Regions from separate parts of the Luteibacter mycovicinus genome, predicted to be linked through region 1. Evidence: riboswitches for the same ligand, from Rfam matches in the RefSeq annotation. Region 1 holds a riboswitch; the other holds the start of a gene.
What was found. A riboswitch is a leader RNA that binds a small molecule or an ion and turns the genes downstream of it on or off. The one in region 1 is predicted to bind cobalamin.

Region 1 (3,450 bases):
GGTGTACCACCGCGGAAGCGCGCGGGAACAGCGCACCGTGTGACGCGTATTCCACAGCCATCACCCCGGCTGGCAACGTGTCGGGCAAGCGCGCGCGCATCTCGGGCGAGCCGGTGAGCAAGACGGCACGACGTCCGAGCGCGCCTGCCGCCGCCATGCTCTCGCGAAGGAAGGCCTCGCCCGCGTGCACCGCCGCCGATCCCAGCGTAAACACGATCGGCGCGTCACCCGCGTCGAGAAACGCCGACAGCTCCGGGGGAAGGGTTTCGTTGAAGGGCGAGTAACGGCAATAGCCAGTGACCACGCTGTGCGCCGGGGCATCCTGCGGCGCGTGACCCAGCAACGGCGAATACATCGCCAGCACACCATCGCGCGCGTGCTGTCCGCGATGAAACGGATCGCCCCACACCGACACCGGCGCCAGACCCAGCGACTGCCGGAAGCTGCGCACGGCACGTGTCCACGGTGCGGTCACCCGCTCGCCGATCCGGCGCACCCAGGCGCCACGACGCGGCGACGCACGTAAGAAACGGTCGAGTCGCGCCATGCCCGTCGCCGGCGGATCGAAAGCGGAAAGGAACACCGCGGGCGACAGGACGGCGGACAACCACGCCACGCGTGTCGTCTCGCCCAGAATCTGGCCGGCGAAGGCGAGCGTCGAGGTGACGATCGCATCGGCCTCCAGACATACCGGCGCCAGCGCGCGGTAGCTCGCCGCGACATCCTCCGCAGCCAGGTCACGTACGACGAAGCGCGGACCGCGCAGCGGATGGAACGCCCGGGCAGCGAAGGCGGCCTTGTCCTCGGGCTCCGCGATCCCGCTGGCAAGGACGAACCTCAGCCCGGCCTCCGCCACCGCCTCGCGATGAATCGCATGGGCACCGATGGTGACCCGATGGCCCCGCGCCACCAGCTCCCGCCCCACGGACAGGAACGGAAACAGGTCACCCTGCGATCCCACCGTCGCCATCACGATGTGCCTTGCCGCCATGCCTTACTCCCGATGCCCTGGCGCATCGTCGCGGGCGACATGTCGACGCGATGCATGCCTGGCTCGTTGACCTGCCCCGTCCGTAGGGCTAACCTCTGGGCCGCCAGCGGTCTTTATCTCTCTATTCGAATAGAAGGATAAAAGCGAAGAGGGAAGCCGGTGAGAATCCGGCGCTGCCCCGCAGCGGTATGTGGAGACGAGCGCGTCATCAGCACTGGATCGATGGCGATCCGGGAAGCGACACGCAAGGCGGCACCCAGGTGCCACATCCACGAGCCCGAAGACCTGCCGCCGGCCTGGGCGCGCGTGCCGTCATGGGTGCGTGTGCCCTGCCCGACCTGGGCCGTCGCGTTCGCGCGAGGGTCCGGTTCGCCCGCGGGGGCGAAGGTCGACGGCAAGCCGCATGACGCCTTCACGCTGCCGCACCTTCCGTGTGGCAGTGCACGTGCGTCCGCGACGAACCGCCCTTCCCTCCTCTTTGCCACGAAGAGGAATCATCCACATGCCACACGTTACCTACCCCGGTTTTCCCCGCATCGGCCGACGCCGCGAACTGAAGCGAGCGCTGGAAAGTCACTGGAGGGGTGAAACCAGCGCCGACGACCTGCTCACCGTCGCCCGTCAGCTCCGCGAACGCCACTGGCGCCTCGCGCGCGACGCGGGAGCCGACAGCGTTCCCGTCAACGACTTCTCGCTTTACGACCATATGCTCGATGCCGCCGTCGCGGTCGACGCCATTCCCCCGCGCTACCGTGGACTCCATCAGCGCGATCCGCTTGCCGGCTATTTCGCCATGGCACGCGGCCGTCAGGACGGCGAAGTCGACCTGCACGCGCTGGAGATGACCAAGTGGTTCGACACCAACTACCACTACATCGTCCCCGAGCTGCAGGCGGGCCAGTCGTTTGCCACGCGCGCCGACAAGGTCGTCGCGGAATATCGTGAAGCCATCGCACTCGGCCATGCGGCGCGCCCCGTACTCCTCGGTCCGCTGACCTTCCTCCGTCTGGCCAAGACCGTCGACGGCAGCGATCCCCTCGCGCTGCTCGACGCGTTGCTGCCGGCGTGGAGCGGTTTGCTCGATGCGCTCGCGGACGCGGGTGCCGACTGGATCCAGGTCGACGAACCGGCCCTCGTGCTCGATCTCGAGCCGGACTGGCAGGCGGCCTATCGCGGCGCTTATGCCGCCATCGGTGAACGGTCGCGTGGCCGCATCCTGCTCGCGACCTACTTCGGCGAGCTCGGCGGCAACCTCGAACTGGCGGCGTCGTTGCCCGTCGCCGGCCTGCATGTCGATCTAGCGCGCGCGCCCGGGCAACTGGATGCCGTGCTCGACGCGCTTCCCGCCGGTCGTGTGCTGTCCGCCGGCGTGCTCGACGGCCGCAACATCTGGCTGAGCGACCCGTCCGCCATCGCGCCGCGCATCGCCCGCGCACGCGAGCGCCTCCGCGACGAGCGTTTGTGGCTGTCGACGTCGTGCTCGCTGCTGCACGTGCCCATCGATGCGTCGGAAGAAAGGCACCTGCCGGGTTCGATCGGCGACTGGCTGTCGTTCGCGCGGCAGAAGATCGCCGAACTGCGACGCTACGCCGATGCCGCCGTCGGCGACGAGACGGCGCAGCTCGCGCTCGCGCGTCAGCAAGCGACGGTGGCGGCGCGTCTGCTTTCTCCCGACGTGCTGCGCGCCGACGTGCGGGCGCGCGTGCGTGGACTGACGCCCCAGTTCGGACAGCGCCGCTCGGCCTACGCGTTTCGCGCGAATGTGCAGAAGCAGCGCTTCGGCCTGCCCAACCTGCCGACCACCACCATCGGCTCGTTTCCGCAGACCACGGAACTACGCCTTGCGCGTGCCGCGCATCGCTCGGGCAAGCTTGACGACGAGGCTTATACGGCCGTGCTTCGCGAGGAGGTGCGGCGCGCCGTGACGTTTCAGGAAGAAGCCGGCCTCGATGTCCTCGTGCACGGCGAGCCCGAGCGCAACGACATGGTCGAGTACTTCGGCGAACAGCTGCAAGGCTACGCGTTCACGTCTCTGGGCTGGGTGCAGAGTTACGGCTCGCGCTGCGTCAAGCCGCCGATCGTCTTCGGTGACGTGGCGCGTCCCGCCGCGATGACCGTCGCCTGGTCCGCATACGCCCAGTCCCTGACCGCCAGGCCGATGAAGGGCATGCTCACCGGTCCGGTGACGATGCTGCAGTGGTCGTTCGTACGTGACGATCTCCCGCGTGCCGAGGTGTGCCGACAGATCGCCCTGGCCTTGCGTGACGAGGTCCACGATCTCGAAAAAGCCGGCATCGGCATCGTGCAGATCGACGAGCCGGCGCTGCGCGAAGGCCTTCCCCTCCGCCGGGGTGACTGGGCCACCTATCTGGACTGGGCGGTCGACGCGTTCCGGATTACCGCGGGTGGCGTCAGCGACTCGACCCAGATCCATACCCACATGTGCTACTCGGAGTTCA
Region 2 (3,450 bases), 2.4 Mb from region 1:
GGGACCGAGTGCGGAGGAGGCTTCCGGGGCGACATAAAAAAACCCCGCGGTGCGGGGTTTCTGACGCCGACTTACGGGAGGCTCAGCGATCGCGTCGCGCGCGAACCTTGATCCGCTGCATCCGGCGCTGCTGCATCATGTTGAACCAGAAGGCCGTCTCCGTCACCACGCCAGCGGCGACGAGCAGCAACGTCCCTGTGACCGAACCGGCGAGAAAGAACACGACGGCCAGGGCGAACAAGGCGGCGAGGACGAGATGACGTTGGCTCATGGGTGACTCCTGCTTGCTGCGCGGCCCCGGGACCCGGGCGCGGCCTGATTCGATCCTCGGCTACCTACGAGATGGTGTCAATCGCGGAAACGTCAAGGGATTGTGGGCGATTCAGCCACGATAACGTCGCGCATCCACCAGCAGGGTCAGTGCGGGGGAGGTCTGCCGCCGGTTCGGGTCTACGCGGTGCTGATAGAGCAGATCGATCTGCTCGATGCCCAGACGCTTGAGCGATCCCTCGGCGGCCTTGCGGATGTTTTCCGGGAGGCTGTCCAGACCCGTCTGCTTGTTCGTTTCCGGATCGAACGCGAAGCCGAACTTCGTCACGATGACGACGCGGTCGCGCATCGGCGCGGGGGCTTTACCGACGATTTCCTCGTTGGTGAACGGGCCATAGACCTCGGCCGTGTCGAAGAAATCGACGCCCAGGTCCACCGCCTCGCGCATGAGCTTGACTGACTCGTCGCTGCTCAGCGCGTGGCTATAGCTGAAATTGAGGCCCATGCAGCCAAAGCCGAGGGCTGAGACTTCCAGGCCGCTTTTACCGAGAACGCGCTTTTTCATGGTGATCTCCAGAAGGTAGCCATGACGCCATGCTACCGACCGGGGGTCCAGTGATTAAGTGGGATAAACCGCTTGAGCCTATGCGGGCAGTTCATCAATGATCTTCCATCAGCTGGCGTGAAACACCGCCTCGATGTTGTGGCCATCCGGATCCAGCACGAAACCGCCGTAATAGCCTTCGTGATAGTGCGAACGCGGGCCCGGCGGACCGTTGTCCCTCGCGCCCGCATCCAGCGCCGTCTGATGAAATAGCCGCACCAGCTGCTGCGAACTCACTCGAAAGGCGACGTGTACCGGCGGCTGATTGGGTGTGCCCTGGTAGATCCAGAAATCCGGCTTGCCGTTCTCGCCGAACCCCGCCACATCGGTGCGCCCCGTTTTCGACGCGGGGAAGTGCACGATCAGTTCGTAGCCGATGGACGCCAGTACGGTGGTGTAGAACTGCTTGCTGCGCTCGAAGTCGCTGACGGTGGCGCCGGTGTGGTCGATCATCGGGATCTCCTGGGCGTGGAACGGCTGGTCCGCGCAGCTTAGTCGGAATCCGTGGCGGCATCCAAGGCGCCTTTACTGCATCGCAGCGTGTCGCTCGCCGCGTCGCCGCCTACACTTCCGCTGGCCACAGGTGTCCTGCCGCCGCCATTCCGGTGCGCAGGGTGAAACGGGAAGCCGGTCCGATGCCGGCGCTGCCCCCGCAACGGTAGGCGAGAAAACCCGACTCAGAACCACTGCGGCAACGCGGGAAGGTGTCGGGGTGATGCGGATCGCATCGCTCGCAAGCCCGGAGACCGGCCCGTGGTGGGCACCGCTTGCGGTGTCTTCCTCGGGTGTTGCGGTGGGCAACCGGACGAGCTGGCTCGATGCGGCGTCCGCGGCCTCGAACCGACTTGTCTCGCTCACGCACGCCCGGTTTCGCGGGTGAGCGATATGGAGACAGGCATCATGAACGAGATGAATCGTGCCGCGACCGACGTCGCGACCGTCAAACTGCTGATCGACGGCGAGTTCGTCGAGTCCGCGACCACACAATGGCGCGATGTGATCAACCCGGCGACGCAGGTCGTGCTGGCACGTGTGCCCTTCGCCACGTCCCGGGAGGTGGATGCGGCCGTCGCCGCCGCCCGGCGCGCGTTCGCCACCTGGCGCAAGACGCCCATCGGGACGCGGGCCCGCATCTTCCTCAGATACCAGCAGCTGATCCGCGAACACATGGCGGAGCTGGCGGCGATCCTCACGGCGGAACAGGGCAAGACACTGCCGGACGCGGAAGGCGACGTGTTCCGTGGCCTCGAGGTGGTGGAGCACGCGGCGGCCATCGGCAATCTGCAACTCGGCGAGCTGGCCAACAACGTGGCCGGTGGCGTGGACACGTACACACTGCTGCAGCCGCTGGGTGTCTGCGCCGGCATCACGCCGTTTAACTTTCCGGCGATGATCCCCCTTTGGATGTTTCCGATGGCCATCGCCACGGGAAACACCTTCGTGCTGAAGCCGTCGGAGCAGGACCCGATGGTCACCATGCGGCTGGTCGAGCTGGCGCAGGAGGCGGGCATTCCCAGAGGCGTGCTCAACGTCGTGCACGGGGGCGAGGAGGTGGTCAACGCCATCTGCGATCACGTCGACATCAAGGCGGTGTCTTTCGTCGGATCGACGAAGGTCGGTACGCACGTTTATCACCGTGCATCGCAAGCCGGTAAGCGCGTGCAGTGCATGATGGGAGCGAAAAATCACGCTGTCGTTCTGCCCGACGCCAACAAGGAGCAGACGCTCAATGCCATGGTCGGTGCCGCCTTCGGTGCGGCCGGGCAGCGTTGCATGGCGGCATCGACGGCGGTGCTGGTCGGTAACGCGCGGGAGTGGATTCCCGACATCGTCGCCAGAGCGCAGGCGCTGAGGGTGAACGCAGGCATCGAAGCGGGCACCGATGTCGGTCCACTGATCTCATCCGCAGCGCGTGAGCGCGTGGAGAGCCTGATCGACGCCGGGGTAGCGCAGGGGGCGACACTGGAGCTCGACGGTCGCGGCTTTCGCGTGCCGGGTTACGACGAAGGCAACTTCGTCGGGCCGACGATTTTCTCGGGCGTGAAGCCTGGCATGCGTATCTACGACGAAGAGATCTTCGGGCCCGTGCTGGTCGTCCTCACGGTCGACACGCTGGACGAAGCGATCGACCTGGTCAACGCCAATCCCAACGGAAACGGTACGGCCGTGTTTACGCAGAGCGGTGCGGCTGCCCGTCGCTTTCAGGAAGACATCGATGTGGGGCAGGTCGGTATCAACGTACCGATCCCGGTGCCGGTGCCGCTGTTCTCGTTCACGGGATCGCGTGCGTCCAAACTCGGCGACCTGGGCCCTTACGGCAAGCAGGCGGTCATGTTCTACACGCAGACCAAGACGATCACGTCGCGCTGGTTCGACGATGACACGCGTGGCCACGGCGTCAATACGACGATCAGCCTCAAGTGATGGCGGCCGTCATGGATATTCCTGTGATGGGGCAAGGTTTCGGCTTCAGCGACGAGCAGATGGCATTTCGCGAGGCGGCGCGCGATTTCGCGGCATCCGAACTGGCGCCGCGTGCGGCGCACTGGGACGCCGAGAGCATCTTTCCGCGTGAG

Region 2: another riboswitch for cobalamin. It lies ahead of FA85_RS17730 (CoA-acylating methylmalonate-semialdehyde dehydrogenase); the one in region 1 lies ahead of metE (5-methyltetrahydropteroyltriglutamate--homocysteine S-methyltransferase).

The regions. Positions count from the first base shown of each region.
Region 1 is NZ_JQNL01000001.1:1,543,158-1,546,607, forward strand. Features, by position in the region: gene FA85_RS06990 (glycosyltransferase) at 1-991, opposite strand, end outside; cobalamin riboswitch at 1,082-1,298, shown strand; gene metE (5-methyltetrahydropteroyltriglutamate--homocysteine S-methyltransferase) at 1,494-3,450, shown strand, end outside.
Region 2 is NZ_JQNL01000001.1:3,977,530-3,980,979, forward strand. Features, by position in the region: gene FA85_RS17710 (Lrp/AsnC family transcriptional regulator) at 1-37, shown strand, start outside; gene FA85_RS17715 (hypothetical protein) at 83-271, opposite strand; gene FA85_RS17720 (aldo/keto reductase) at 383-835, opposite strand; gene FA85_RS17725 (VOC family protein) at 944-1,327, opposite strand; cobalamin riboswitch at 1,439-1,643, shown strand; gene FA85_RS17730 (CoA-acylating methylmalonate-semialdehyde dehydrogenase) at 1,784-3,298, shown strand; gene FA85_RS17735 (acyl-CoA dehydrogenase family protein) at 3,310-3,450, shown strand, end outside.